DNA from 3 places in the Curvivirga sp. genome. Region 3 is predicted to be linked to each of the others. Evidence: predicted binding sites of a transcription regulator. Region 3 holds the regulator's gene; each other region holds the start of a gene.
The links. The regulator PhoB, encoded in region 3, activates phosphate uptake and scavenging genes when phosphate is short. The targets are predictions, from matches to a motif close to TNTCATAAAACTGTCA.

Region 1 (5,129 bases), 1.2 Mb from region 3:
TGGTGGTCAATTAAGCCTTGCGGCTAAAGGAAAGACAAGACGGCAAATCTGGGGAATAGCGGATTGGTTGATTAATGAAGTTGGCCGCCTGAAAGTTGAAATACGAACAAATGTATATGCAGAGGCTTCTGATATTATTGCTGAGAACCCGGATTACGTCATTGTGGCGACTGGAGGCTGGCCTGATTTGCCGAATATTGCTGGTCAAAAGTTTATAAATTCAAGTTGGGATATATTGGGCGGTGAAACGCGTGTAGAAGGGAAGGTGCTTCTCTATGATGAGATTGGTGATCACCCCGCAACGGTATGTGCTGATCTGCTGGCCCAGAATGGCTGTGAAGTTATTATAGTAACGCCGGACAGGGCGATAGCGCATGATCTTGGGCCAACCAATTCCGCAGTGGCTTTAAGGGATTTATTTGCACAGAATATACAAGCGGAATGTTTTTATGAAATGATCTCGGTGACGGAGGAAAATCAGAAAAAACAGGTGACATTAAGGCATGTATTAACCGGGCAAATCAAAATTCAACTTGTAGATCATGTTATGATTGAAAACGGCACGAAACCTATGGATATGCTTTATTTTGATCTTAAGGCGCAGTCAAAAAATATGGGGCAATTGGATCATCAGGCGATATTAAATGCTGACTTTCCATTTATGGAAAGAAATCAGGACGGTGATTTCTTCCTAGCCCGTATAGGGGATGCGATTGCGAGCAGGAATATTCATGCCGCCATTTACGATGCTATGAGGGTGTGTGTAACTATCTAAAACACGCAACGTTAACAAGTGGCTCTGTTGATGCTATCATAGAATGAATCCTGACAAAGGATAAGAATATGATTTTAACAGATAGCATATCTCTGTTTCATATGTGGATCACATTTGCCGCAATTGGAATTGTAATTTTACTTTTCATTTATGAAACACTGGCCATAGAAATCACGTCGGTTCTGTGTATAGCTTCACTCATCATTATTTTTCATCTTTTCCCGTTATATGGCCCTGATAATCAGAACCTACTAGATGCTTACGCGTTATTAGCTGGTTTCGCAAATCCAGCCCTTATAACTGTTATTGCGCTTATTATTGTTGGTCGGGCATTGATTCAAACTGGTGCCTTGTCACAACTTGCGACATTCTTCTCACATATTAGTCGAGGAAGAGCTTTTTGGGGATTTGCCTCTATCTTGGTCACAGTTACGGTGATAGCTGCGTTTTTAAATAATACGCCGGTTGTGGTGATTTTTATTCCAATACTTATGTCGATGGCGTCACAATCACCGATGAGTTCGCGTCAAATGTTAATGCCACTAAGTTTTGTGTCAATTCTTGGTGGAATGACAACGCTGATTGGTTCTTCAACCAATCTACTTGTATCGCGATCCCTAAGTGAATTGGATTTAGAACCTCTGCATTTTTTTGAATTCACAGCTTTGGGTGTCATATTGGCTGGGATCGGATTGCTTTATGTAATCTTTATTTTACCAAGACTTTTAGGAAAGCATGGGCATCATTCAGATGGTGAGGATTTCAATGGCAATGGACGGCAATTTATCGCCCATTTAAAACTGGATGATAACTCTCCCTTAGTGGACAAGAAGCCCATATATGGTTTCTTAAAAGAAAGGCCAGATGTCACTGTTTTAATGATTTGGCGTGAAGCGCGCGCAATATTACCGCCTTTTGCAGAAATCTCTCTTCAGGCTGGAGATACATTAGTTATCGGTACTACACGAGATGTTTTAACGGATGCGGGAATGCAGAAATATGGTCTATTGCCCGAAGATGAAGAGGGAAAGCTTGCAAGATATGAATTAAACTATGTGGAGGCAGGGCATCGTGAAGTCGTAGAGGCGATGATACCGCCAGGAAGTCCTCTGATTAATGGTACTTTAAGACGTAGTCATTTTGCATCGCGTTATCGATGTTTAGCTCTTGGTATTCAGAGACGCGCACATATGATTCGAACAAAAATGACAGATATCACATTTCAGGCAGGGGATGTTCTATTACTCTATGGTGCGCCTCACAGAATAAACGAGCTCAGTGATTCAGAAGACCTTGCCCTGTTACAACATTCAGGGGAAGAAATGCCTGTTATGAAGCACGCCCGTCGCAGTTTATTGATTTTTATAGGGTTTGTGGGATTGGCTATTTCTGAATTGGTGCCGATCGTTGTTGCAGCGTTATTGGCGGTATGCCTAATGGTTTTAGTGAAGGCAATCAGGTTACGGACCGCCATTAGAAGTATAGATTTTAAACTTATCTCTATCGTTGCGGTTTCTTTAGCACTAGGAACCTCATTAGAGCTGTCCGGAGGGGCAGTATATATTGCGGAGAATGTGTTGATCCATCACCTGAATGGGATGGATGCTGCAGTTATGCTCAGCGCTTTTTTCTTCATTGTTATGGTATTTACTAATTTAATAAGCAATAACGCTTGCGCTGTATTATTCACGCCCATTGGGGTGCATTTGGCTTTGGCAACGGGTATTGATCCACATATCTTTGCTATAGCCACTTTATTTGCAGCTAATTGTTCTTTCTGTTCCCCAATAGGATATCAAACCAATTTACTCGTCATGGGGCCAGGTCGATATAAGTTTAGTGATTTTCTGAAACTCGGAACACCGCTTGCTTTAACGATATGGGTGGCTTTCTCTTTTATTGCGCCGATTTATTACGGCTTATAAGAACGGCTTACTTGAGTTTCACTTCAAATTGTTCTTTGGCCCAACCATGCACATTATCTTTAGCTCGTATATACACTTTTTCTAAATGGGTTGGGATGGCAATAGAGCCTGAGGAACGGGTGAAAGGCTGTTCATTCACATGAGGATGCGCCAGAATACGCGTGCCTAGAATATTTCCTTCCGCGTCAATAACTTGCCATTCATCCGCATAATGATCCCATCCAGTATCGTTGTGACTTACAGTAACAGAAAAACGATAACTGTTTTCACCTGTAGGCTTTAAGACAACATTTTCAATTTTAACTTCACCTGCGAAAGCAACCATGCTGCTAAAGAGTAGGGAGCCAACTGTTGCGATAGAAAGTTTAGATAGGTTCATAGTAATCTCGTATTTCCATTCGTGAATTTGCGAAGAAGTATATCAATCTTTTAAAGAATAGGAATCCCGAAAAACCATAAGTCGCTTCACAAAATTGCGAGCAAGAGAAACTCTATCATCTTGAGTTCTTTTAAAATTTTATATATGTAATTTCATATATAGATATTTAGAAGGTGCAATATGGTATCTGCGAAAACAAGAAAAGTTCTATTCCTCTGTACTGGAAATTCTGCGCGTTCGCAGGTGGCTGAGGCCTTGTTTCGATCTTTGGCAGGAGATGGGTTTATCGTTGAATCTGCAGGTATGAATCCCTCCCATGTAGATCAGCGGGTATTTGATGTTCTTTCAGGCTTTGAAGTTTCTTCTGCTGGCCTTGTGAGTAAATCGGTAGAGACGCTTAATTTAGAGAGCTTTGATTTTATTATTACGCTTTGTGATCGTGCAAAAATGGAATGTGCAACATACCCTGACCATAGCGATCTTATTCATTGGGATATAGAAGACCCTAAACCTAAGGAAGGTTTGAAACCTTTTGTGGATCTATTTACCGATTTAAAGGACCGTATTTCATTATTCCTGCTTCTGAATGGCGAAGGTGAGCACACTGTCGAAGGACCCATAGAGTTATTCAAAGTATTAAGTGATCCTCTAAGGCTAAAAGTATTTATGTTGCTGGAGGATGAAGGGGCCTTAACTGTCAGTGATTTAACCAATGTGTTAGGGATGAGCCAACCAAAGGTTTCTCGACATTTAGCTTTGTTGCGCGATAGTGGTTTTCTATCTGTTCAAAAGGAAGGATTGTGGGTTTTTTATAAGTTTACAGAAAATCTTCCTGTTTGGGTGCGTCATGTAATTTCAACAATTCGCAACGGAAACCCTGGTATTATCAACACTGAAAAGCAACTGTTAAACAAGTTGGAAAATCGAAAACTCTCAAATAGCAAATAAACGTGATTAGGTTATTTCTATTATCAATCAGAGTTAATAAAATTTTAATATATGTTTTATCATATATATGTATTTACATATATAGTTTTGAGGCGTATATAACTGCGAAATTGAATCTTGTTTGATAAACTTTTGAGGATTGAATTATGGCTATTAAGCTTGGGATTAATGGATTTGGACGTATTGGCCGTTTAGTTCTGAGAGCTGCTTTTGATTGGGATGACATTGAAATCGTGCAAATCAATGATGTGGCGGGGGATGCAAAAACATTAGCACATCTACTTGAATTTGATTCTGTTCAAGGTCGCTGGGGTAAGGATTCCATCTCATTCGAAGATAAGGCCATTATTGTGCGTGGTCATAAAATCAGGACCACGCAAGAGAAAGAAATCTCAGCGGTGGATTGGTCTGAATGTGATGTAGTTCTTGAAGCAACGGGTAAACATAAAAAGTCTTCGATTTTGCAAGCTTATCTTGATCAAGGTGTGAAGCGTGTCGTGGTTTCAGCTCCGGTAAAGGAAGAGGGCGTTCTTGAGGCCGTTGTCGGGGTGAATGATCATCTCTTTGATCCAGCTGCCCATAAGATTGTGACAGCAGCATCCTGTACGACAAATTGTATTGCACCTGTCGTAAAAGTTATTCGTGAAAAGCTTGGAATTGAGCAAGTAAGCTTCACGACCATTCATGATTTAACGAATACCCAGACAATTTTGGATGCGCCTCATAAAGACCTGCGTCGTGCCCGTGCTTGTGGGATGAGCTTAATTCCAACTACGACAGGATCTGCAACTGCGATTGTGGAAATTTTTCCGGAACTGAAAGGTAAGATCGATGGCCATGCCGTGAGGGTACCTCTCGCAAATGCATCTTTGACCGATATTATCTTTGATGTGAAGCGCGACACCGATGTAGAAGAAGTAAATGCGTTGTTGAAAGAGGCTTCTGTCGGAGAGTTAAATGGTATTCTTGGATATGAGGAACGACCATTAGTGTCTATCGATTACACAGGAGATCAACGTTCTAGTATTGTAGATGCGTTATCAACAATGGTTGTAAATAAACGTATGGTTAAGATTTATGCTTGGTATGATAATGAGATGGG
Region 2 (5,129 bases), 770 kb from region 3:
ATCAGGATAGGATAAGATACTCTTCGTTGTTGGATTTCTGCCCAGCCAATGATTGCCAAACTTCCCAAGTTCTGATTGATCTTCGGGCGCATAATAAATTGCATATCGTTTATAATTCATAAGCTAGATCTTTTACTTAGGCAGGGTCGTATTTAAGGCAAAATTCGCTTGCGGATAGTTTCCTGAAATCTTCCATACGTTCAAGATAGTCCTGATGATCCCAATCCCACCAGCGAATTCGTAACAAAGCATCCTGTATATCTTTATCAAATCTAGGACGAATGAGCTTAGCTGGAACACCTGCAACAATCGTATATGGCGACACATCCTTGGTTACAATTGACCCGGACCCGATGACGGAACCAATTCCAATCGTAACACCGCCTTGAATTATTGCCCCATGTCCGATCCAGGCATCATGCCCAACCGTAACGGTTTTCTCTCTACGCCAGTCAAAAAAACTCATATCGTCATCTCCTAAATTATAGGCAGAAGAACGATATTGAAAATGATGCATGGAGGCACGATCCATTGGATGTTGACCGGGGTTCAGCCTGACATGTGCAGCGATATTTACAAATTTCCCAACATTAGAATAAATCAAATCACATTCATGAATTGCATATGAATAATCACCTATGCTGGATTCAATGATCTTGCTTCGAGGACCAATTTCTGTCCATTTACCGATCTGGGAATCCAGCACGATTGCAGTTTCATGAATGGTTGGTTCTTCGCTGAGTTGTTTGGTTTGTTTTGACTTATTCATCAAATAACCATTTTACGCAGGCGTTGCGATAGTAAATCCAGCAAGCTCACTGAAACAATGATAAGCAACATCACAGCAGCTGTTTCTGCATAGTAGAAACCACGGATATTTTCCCAAAGCACCATGCCGATACCACCGGCGCCAACAATGCCTAACACTGTTGCAGATCGTACATTTGATTCAAAACGATAAAGGGAATAGGAAATCCAAAGTGGTAATACCTGTGGTATCACACCAAAGATCACTTCTTGTAATGCTGTAGCGCCAGTGGCGCGAATACCTTCGACCGGGCGAGGGTCTATCGCCTCTACAGCTTCTGAGAATAGCTTTGCCAGAATACCTGTTGTGTGAATCCATAAAGCTAACACACCTGCAAATGGCCCTAAGCCAACAGCCACTACGAATAACATGGCAAAGACCATTTCGTTAATTGCGCGAGCTGCATCCATGAGACGACGTACAGGCTGGTAGATCCACATCGGTACGATATTTTCTGAACATAAGATACCAAAAGGAATAGAACATAAAATACTTAAGGCTGTTCCCCAGATGGCAATCTGGATTGTGATCCAGATTTCTTCCAGATACATTGTCCATTGAGATAAATCCGGTGGGAAAAAGCCAGAGGCGAATTGACGCATATTGTCTGCATTATCAATCAGGGCCATTGGGCGCATATCTGCCCCTTCCCAAGATGCGGCAAGAAGAATGAAAACGGCCCCCCACATTATCCAGGTCAGGCTGGATTTCTTTAAGTCCTTAGAAGGAACGGTAACAGTTGGTGTAGAGGTCGGATGAGACGGAATGGAACTAGTCATTTTCAATTTTCCTTGGTGCATGACATCATCAGAAAATGAAACGGCACCTCGATCGTCCGAGATGCCGTTCTGATTTTCTGATCAGTTTATTGGTACTTAACCAAGATCGCTAATTCAGCGAGCTTTTGATCAATTTCTGCAACTTTGGCAGCTTTGTCTTCGGCACTTAATCCTTCATTAGATTGAATGCGTAGTTTCTCTTTATACAAAGCTAACTGACGAATTGGGTAAAGTTGGTAGTTACCACTTTCCATATATTTACCTTGACCGTCTGAGATGCCTGCAAGAATTTTTTCCGCTTTAGCAATATCGCCGGTGCGACCAAAACCTAGGAAGAAATTTTTGATTTTGGATTTGAATTCTTTAGACAAATCTTTGCGATAAACGATTGGATCGGATGGGATCAATGGGGATGTCCAGATCACCTTGATGTTTTTCGCTGCTTCTGGTGCTTTTAGTTTGGAACGGCCAATTTGTTCGGAATTGTTCGCAGCAACGTCAACTTGTTTATGCGCTGTGGACATTAAGTTGGTTTCATGGTTCGCATTGCGAACTGTCTTAAAACAATCTTTTGGATTTACATCGTTTTGTGCAAACACATAGTAAGAAGGCACAAGGAAACCAGATGTGGAGTTTGGATCACCAATACCGAAATTCAGGGATTTGTCACATTTAAAGATGTCTTTTAAGGAATTAATCTTATCGTTATCAACATGTGTAATGATGTGGGAATAATAACCTTGGCTACCATTTGCTTTTGATGTTTGAACGAAAACTTCCGCACCAGAACGATCTACCGCTTCCATCGCAGATTTGTTGCCGAACCATGCAACATGCACTTTACCAAAACGCATCGCTTCGATAACACCTGCATAATCTGGTGCGAAGAAAGCATTCACTTTCATTCCCAACTCTTCTTCCATGGCTTCGGTGAAAGGTAGCCATTGGTCTTTTAAGTTGGATGTAGATTCAGTGGAAATAATACCGAAGGTTAGTTCCTTAGGGTCACTTTCCAGTGGTTTATAAGTCATTTCTGCTTGTGCAACACCCATGAGGGCAGTAGCTGACACAATTGCAGAGGCAAAAAGTTTACGGATCATTTGAGAAGACTCCTGTGAGTTTGTGAGATGAGTTAGATTTGATTAAGCAGTCTCAAGAGCGGCAACAGGCATTGGTTGAATGACATCTTTGATATTTGCTGCTTGAGTTTCTGTGTTGGTATCTGGTAGTTCCAAACTATTGTCGTTATTGAGAAGTTCGATACTTTCATCACCATAAAGTTTGGTTAGAAATGACGGGGTCAGTTGTTTTGAAGCGCCATCAAAAACAATTTCGCCATCACGCATTGCGATGGTGCGTGGACAATAACGAAGCGCATAGTCAACTTGATGTAATGTTACTAAAACAGTGACGGCATCTTCTTTGTTCACTTTTTCAAGCGTATCCATCACGCGGCGTGAAGAGGCTGGATCCAAGGATGCAATTGGTTCATCGGCTAAAATAACTTCTGCACCCTGTGTGATTGCACGGGCGATTGCTGCGCGTTGTTGCTGTCCACCGGATAGGTTCGATGCTCTGTTTGTTGCAAATTGATCGATGCCTACACGCTGTAAAGCTTGCATGGCCTGCAGTTTTTCTTCTTGGGTGAATAGGCCTAATGTTCCTCGCCAGGCGGGGATTTTCCCCAAATAACCCATCAATACATTTGTCAGAACAGACAGCCTGTTTACCAAGTTAAATTGTTGGAAGATCACCCCGATGTTTGAACGGATTTTTCGAACGTTTTTACCAAGCTTGCCGGATTGTTGAATTTGACCGTCTAATACAGTGATGCTACCGCTATTTTTATCGCCCTCTACCAGACCGCCGATATGGCGGATGAGTGTGGATTTCCCTGATCCAGAGGCGCCAATCAGTGCAACCATCTCACCGGAATTGATAGTGAAGGAGACATTTTTTAACGCCTGATTGTTTTTGAAAGTCTTATTTAAGTTTTCAACTGAAATAGCACGCATGTTTCACCTAATCGTTTCTTTAAACTAACGGTGAAGCTAAAATTTGAATGCGAAACTGGGGTTATGTTTTTGTGACGGTTATATGACTAGGAGAGGGAATGTCGGGACAACATTTGAAATTGTCTAATAAACTAGCGATGGATGGTTAATCAGTATTAGCAGATGATTATCGAGTGGGTATGCAGTGGGAAAGGTTAACCAGAAATGCGATATTGTTCCGGTGTAGTTTTATATTTTTTGGTAAATGCACGATAAAAACTCGGGGGATGCTCGTATCCCGTTAAATATGCAATTTCGTTTATGGATAATCTGGTGCCTAACAGATATTGTCTGGCAAGGGTCATGCGGGATTCATAAAGAACATTGCGAAAGGTTGTATCGTTCCTGCTTAGTCGGCGCCTAAATGTATGTTCAGGCATTCCAAAATATTCAGCAGTTTCTTTAATATTTGCAAAGGCCACATTAGCTGATTGTAGTAGGTATAAACGCACCTCATCTACTAAGTTACTTGCTTGCTGCATTAAAGGTAGTGTCGCCAAGCTTTGTTCAAAGCATAACTTTGAAACGGCCATGTTACTGGATGAAAATGCTTTTTCATTAAATTCTATCGGGAAAGAATAAAGCGTATTAGGTTGATTGAATAAAATCTGTCCGGGGAAAATTTCAGAATATACATGGCTATGGGCGGGCTCTGGAAAACTGAGATGGATTTTAACATCTGGGCAGTGCCTGATCTTTGGTAAACGTTGGCAGGTCCATTTCCATGTACTGGTTAACCATTCTTCAAAAAGTGCAATAGTTTGAAAGTCATCTAGTGGGGAATTACCCAGAAGAATTTCAACATGATCCCTAAATACCTGTCTTTCTGTTTTAATGAGATGAGGTACGAGTGCAGAGGAAAGTTCCCAAGAGCGTTGCAAATTTGAGGTGCTGACAAGTGCGTATCCTACTAATCCCAGATCGAAAATATCATAACTATCTCCAAGCCTTAAGAAGAAACCGCGATTCCAACAAGATGGGGCGATAAGCTGTAAGGTGCGATAGTAAAGTTCGATCGTTACTTTTTGTTTTCCAGAAACGATATCCGCCCGATTTAATCCGAAAGCTGCAAGTTGCTCATTAAGAGCTATGTCAGGGCAAAGATCATCCCAACAGGAAAAGAGGCGTCGGAAAAATTGGAGGGCCATGTTTTGATTTTGGTTTAAGTCAACCATGATGAATGCAGCAAAGTCTTTTTGGAATATGTTGTTTGTTATTAAATGCTATTTAATTGTAATATAATGCTATTGAGAAGTGCAAGAGTGTATTTTATGACTGAAGGACATGTGGAGAGTTATATATAACCAATACAGTCTTAAACTCTCGCATGTTAAATTATCATAGAGGAACATTGGTATAATCAATATTGATTCCGTTCTTTGAATGACAGGTATCACTTATGAAGAATATGCAGAACTTTTCATCCACAAATTGTCATCCTTCGATGACAACGGCAGAGATACTTCTGAGGAATGGAAAAATATATAC
Region 3 (5,129 bases):
ATTAAAGGCAGTTCCACCATCTATTCGTGAAGCTGCCCTAGGTATGGGGGCGAGCCGCCTGCAAGTGGTGACTCATCATGTATTACCGCTGGCAATGCCAGGTATGCTAACAGGTACCATCATTGGTATGGCCCAAGCCTTAGGTGAAACAGCCCCGTTATTGATGATCGGGATGGTGGCCTTTATCGCAGATATTCCAGGCGGCCCAACCGATCCTGCAACCGCGTTACCAGTACAGATTTATCTTTGGGCAGATAGTCCCGAACGTGCCTTTGTAGAACGCACAAGTGCCGCGATCATGGTGTTGCTTGGTTTCTTAATTTTTATGAACCTTGCAGCCGTTTTACTTCGCAAGAAATTTGAACGTCGCTGGTAATTCAAAACCAGTGTATAATTGAGCCAGTTTTTTAGAAAGTGACATCGAAAATGTCAGGAATTAATATGAAAAATCTAGAGCAATCCGAAGTAGTTAATTACCCAGCTGATCGTGCGATCAAAATGCAGGGGAAAGACGTGAAGGTATTCTATGGCGAGAAACAAGCGTTATTTGACGTAAATATCGACATCTATGACCGTGAAGTGACCGCACTGATCGGACCATCCGGTTGTGGTAAATCCACCTTCTTGCGCTGCTTAAACCGTATGAATGATACGGTCGACATCTGTCGCATCGAAGGTAAAATCACTGTGGATGGCGAAGATATCTATGAAAAGTCAGTCGACCCGGTTCATCTTCGTGCCCGCGTTGGTATGGTGTTCCAAAAGCCAAATCCATTCCCGAAATCCATTTTCGACAATGTCGCGTACGGTCCAAAAATCCATGGTTTAGTGGACAATAAAACCGATCTTGAAGAAATTGTTGAAACATCTTTGCGTAAAGCATCCATCTGGGATGAAGTAAAAGATCGCCTTGATGCTCCGGGAACTGGCCTTTCCGGTGGTCAGCAACAACGTCTATGTATTGCACGTGCCATTGCCGTTCGCCCGGAAGTAATCTTGATGGATGAGCCATGTTCCGCGCTTGATCCGATTGCAACCGCCAAGATAGAAGAACTTATTCATGAATTGCGTGAAAACTTCACCATCGCCATCGTAACCCACTCTATGCAACAAGCCGCACGTGTTTCACAGCGTACAGCCTTCTTCCATTTGGGTCATCTGGTTGAGATGGGTGAAACAGATCAAATCTTTACCAACCCTGAAGACGAACGTACCCAAGGGTATATTACAGGCCGCTTTGGTTAAGCTGCATTTTAACATAGGATTAAAGTAAATGAATACGACAGTCGGTTCAGACCATATCGTTACAGCTTATGACCAGGATTTGGATGAGTTGTATCGCCTCGTAAGCCAGATGTCTGGTTTGGTGGAAACTCAATTTGCAAATTCCTTAAAAGCGGTAGATGCCCGTGATGAGGAATTGGCCTTAAAAGTAAAACAACGCGACAAAGAGATTGATCAACTGGAAGCAGATGTTGATGCAGCCGCAATCCGATTGATTGCCCTTCGCCAACCAATGGCAGATGATTTGCGTTTCATTATTTCTGCTATGAAAGCAGCTTCTGATATCGAACGCATCGGTGATTATGCAAAAAACATTGGTAAACGCACCCTAGTAATGAGCCAGTTCCCTGCTATGCCAGTGATGAAAAGTGTCGTACGTATGGGGCAATCTGTGCAAACACAGCTTCGCGATATTTTCGATGCTTTCCTTGCCGGGGATGAAGAAAAAGCGGTGCAAGTATGGGAAAAAGATGAAGATATCGATGCCCATTACACAAGCCTGTTCCGTGAAATCTTAACCTATATGATGGAAGATCCACGTAATATTACGGCTGCCTCTCATCTGATGTTTGTAGCTAAAAACATCGAGCGTGTTGGTGATTTGGCAACGAATATTGCAGAATCAATTTACTTCACAAAAACAGGTGAATCATTGGCAGATCGCCCTAAAGCGGATGCTTCTAAATATGAATCACTAGATTAAAAGAGATATCTCTTTTTCATTTAAGACGACTTAGACTAAAGACGGATAAAGACTATGAGCCAAGGCAAAATTCTAATCATCGAAGACGAAGCCGCAGTGGTAACTTTGTTAAAATATAATTTGGAAAAATCCGGTTATGAAGTAACAGCTGCGATGGATGGTGAGGAAGGCCTCATTATGGTGGAAGAAGAACAGCCGGACCTGCTATTGGTTGACTGGATGCTTCCACATGTATCAGGGGTGGAAATTTGCCGCCGCTTGCGTCGTAATCCGGACCATAAGAATTTACCGATCATCATGTTAACGGCGCGTGGCGAAGAATCAGACACTGTACGGGGCCTTGAGTCCGGTGCAGATGACTATATGGTAAAGCCCTTCTCCCCAAGTGAATTACAAGCACGTATTCAAGCTGTCCTTCGTCGGGCGCGCCCATCTCTTGCCGCAGATAACTTAAGCGTAGGTGGCTTATTGATGGATTTGGTTTCCTTACGTGTTTATCGCGATGATACCGAAATCAAATTAGGCCCAACCGAATTTAAATTGCTGCGTCACTTCATGGAAAATCCAGGTCGTGTTTATTCCCGTGAACAGTTACTGGATATGGTTTGGGGGCGTGATGTCTATGTGGAAACACGTACAGTTGATGTTCATATCCGTCGTCTTCGTAAAAACCTGAATGACGGTGGGTTGCCGGACCTGATCCGCACGGTACGTTCTGCAGGTTATTCTTTGGATGATAGCAAAGTTTAAGACCAAGCTTACAGTTGAAATCAAAAACAGGAGGTAAATTTTCATTTACCTCCTGTTTTTATCTGGAAAACTCGCCAAAGCGTGATTATCCTGCTTTGTCATAAGGATAACTCACAAAGGTTTTAGATTTGTCTTCACCATATTTGACAATTGTTACGAAAAAACTTGGCGCGCTTAGTGATGATATGCGCCTCTATTTCGACCGGGTGATCAATAATGTGGAAACCTTGAAAGCGTTTCAACATCGCGAGAACCTTGCCTATATTATCCTGTCACAAGCCATCGATGCGGCCCCAAAGGAATTAACCAAGACGGTGCCGGAACAGGCCTATACCACACATCTAGCACGTTATCTTCACGAACATGAAGATCATCATGCCCGCTTGATGCATTCAAGCCAGTTTCTGGTTAATCCAACGGGCGTAGGTCAAGAAATCGCCGCTGGTTTTATTGCTATTATCGCTGAAGATATGTTGCAACAATATGCCATGGGCACGTTAGAAATAGATGAACCAGAAACCTATGCTTTCCGCTGGCCTTTCTATTCCGAAACCGACTTTCCTTATGAAGATAAATCCGCGGAGGAAACCGCAGAAGAAGCTGCCATTTTGGACCGTCTTGAGGCTACGCTTGCCAAAATCCAAGAGGAAAAAGACAAAAAATAGCTTTGAAAACTGATAGATCTTAAAGCTTATCTGCAAATTTGCAAGATTTATCTATCTAGATATCAATTGAAACTTATTGTAGTCTTAAAAAACAGATAGATAACATTGATAAACCAATGAAATATGTAACGATTTATAAGTTCTGGCTTCTAAAAATACTATTCGTAACGTTTGCTATATTCCAAACCAATATTAGTGCAGCATCAGATACGAATTCATTAGTTTTAGAGATCAGCTACGATGGTGAGTTTTCTCCATTCACCTATCAAAATCGTGATGGCATAGCTTCCGGTATTCTAATCCATACATTAAAAAAAGCTCTAGAAAACAAAGAAATCAAATTCAATCTAACGGCCCATCCGTGGAAACGAACAGTCGCCTTAACGGATAAAGCAATGGTGGATGCCTCTCTCCCATGGCGTTATGCGGAAGAACGTGCAAAAAAATATATTTTGGTTGGCCCTATTACCCCCAAAGGTAGCCCTACGGTCATTTGGGGCCGAAAAAATGATACTAAGATCAAATCATGGAAGTCCATATGTGATCTATCACCATATAAAATTGGGGCTATTTCAGGTTATCGCTACCCCGCAATTATTGAGGACGCAAAATGCATTGAAAATATGCAATATTCAACGATCACCAATGAAATGTTACTACAAAAGCTACTCAACAAAAGAGTCGATTTAATCATTGGCGATAGAAATGTCCTCAAGGAAGCCACAAAACAACAAAATGTAGAAAACATGTTTGAGGAGGTATCCCCACCACTTGAATATGTGCAGCGTTATCTTGCTGTTCCAAGGTCTAAGCCACAGGTCGCCAAAATCCTTCAAGACGCGCTTGACGATTTTCATAATAGAAGTGGCGAATAACGCATCTATCTTTATCTCATCTTAAAAGAAAAAACGGCCCTGTTCCGAAGAGACAGGGCCAGTATGTTCTGAGAGAACAACTTTAATCGAGTAAAAAGGGGTCTTCTTACTCAGCTGCTCCTACAGTTGGGGTAACTGTTTCAACAGGCTGTTCCAGCTTGTCTAGAATTTCATGTGGCACCACATGACGGAACATGCCACGTACACGATCCCATTCAGACAGTAATGTATCCGCCCATTTGGAATGCGTTTCACGATAATGATCTTCAAGCATGGATTTACATTGATCCGCCCAATAGTCATTCTCTAGGCTATAAAGGCCGATAGTTTCAGGATTGATACGCTCTTCAAAGCTGCCATCACGATCCAACACAAACGCCATACCGCCTGTCATGCCTGCACCAAAGTTGTCACCAACATTGCCAAGGATCATCACACGACCACCTGTCATATATTCACAACCATTGGACCCACAGCCTTCAATCACCGCTGTCGCACCAGAATTACGTACCGCAAAACGTTCACCCGCTTGACCCGCCGCATAAAGCGTACCTGCCGTCGCACCATACATACATGTGTTACCAATGATGGTGTTTTTATGGCTTTCTAACGGACTTGTTGCGATTGGACGTACCACGATGCTGCCACCTGATAGACCTTTACCTACATAATCGTTTGAATCCCCGATCACTTCCAGTTTCAACCCTTGTACCGCGAAGGCGCCTAAAGATTGACCAGCAGACCCACGCATACGTACAGTCAAATGACCCGGGTTCAATTTCGCCATACCAAATTGACGAGTGATTTTGGAACTGATCTTGGTACCAATCGCACGATACGTATTACGGATGT

Region 1: a site for PhoB is predicted at 4,060-4,075, ahead of ACOQOA_RS17700 (ArsJ-associated glyceraldehyde-3-phosphate dehydrogenase). Genes of this name have one in related genera too.
Region 2: a site for PhoB is predicted at 3,675-3,690, ahead of phnC (phosphonate ABC transporter ATP-binding protein). Genes of this name have one in related genera too.

The regions. Positions count from the first base shown of each region.
Region 1 is NZ_CBDCOT010000009.1:2,587,495-2,592,623, forward strand. Features, by position in the region: gene ACOQOA_RS17680 (FAD-dependent oxidoreductase) at 1-775, shown strand, start outside; gene ACOQOA_RS17685 (SLC13 family permease) at 844-2,700, shown strand; gene ACOQOA_RS17690 (hypothetical protein) at 2,708-3,079, opposite strand; gene ACOQOA_RS17695 (metalloregulator ArsR/SmtB family transcription factor) at 3,260-4,027, shown strand; gene ACOQOA_RS17700 (ArsJ-associated glyceraldehyde-3-phosphate dehydrogenase) at 4,174-5,129, shown strand, end outside.
Region 2 is NZ_CBDCOT010000009.1:574,016-579,144, reverse strand. Features, by position in the region: gene ACOQOA_RS08130 (DUF1045 domain-containing protein) at 1-120, opposite strand, end outside; gene ACOQOA_RS08125 (chloramphenicol acetyltransferase) at 137-769, opposite strand; gene phnE (phosphonate ABC transporter, permease protein PhnE) at 769-1,587, opposite strand; gene phnD (phosphonate ABC transporter substrate-binding protein) at 1,674-2,687, opposite strand; gene phnC (phosphonate ABC transporter ATP-binding protein) at 2,730-3,602, opposite strand; gene ACOQOA_RS08105 (helix-turn-helix domain-containing protein) at 3,797-4,816, opposite strand.
Region 3 is NZ_CBDCOT010000009.1:1,340,842-1,345,970, reverse strand. Features, by position in the region: gene pstA (phosphate ABC transporter permease PstA) at 1-376, shown strand, start outside; gene pstB (phosphate ABC transporter ATP-binding protein PstB) at 442-1,245, shown strand; gene phoU (phosphate signaling complex protein PhoU) at 1,274-1,987, shown strand; gene phoB (phosphate regulon transcriptional regulator PhoB) at 2,042-2,737, shown strand; gene ACOQOA_RS11800 (hypothetical protein) at 2,866-3,402, shown strand; gene ACOQOA_RS11795 (substrate-binding periplasmic protein) at 3,519-4,277, shown strand; gene gltB (glutamate synthase large subunit) at 4,384-5,129, opposite strand, start outside.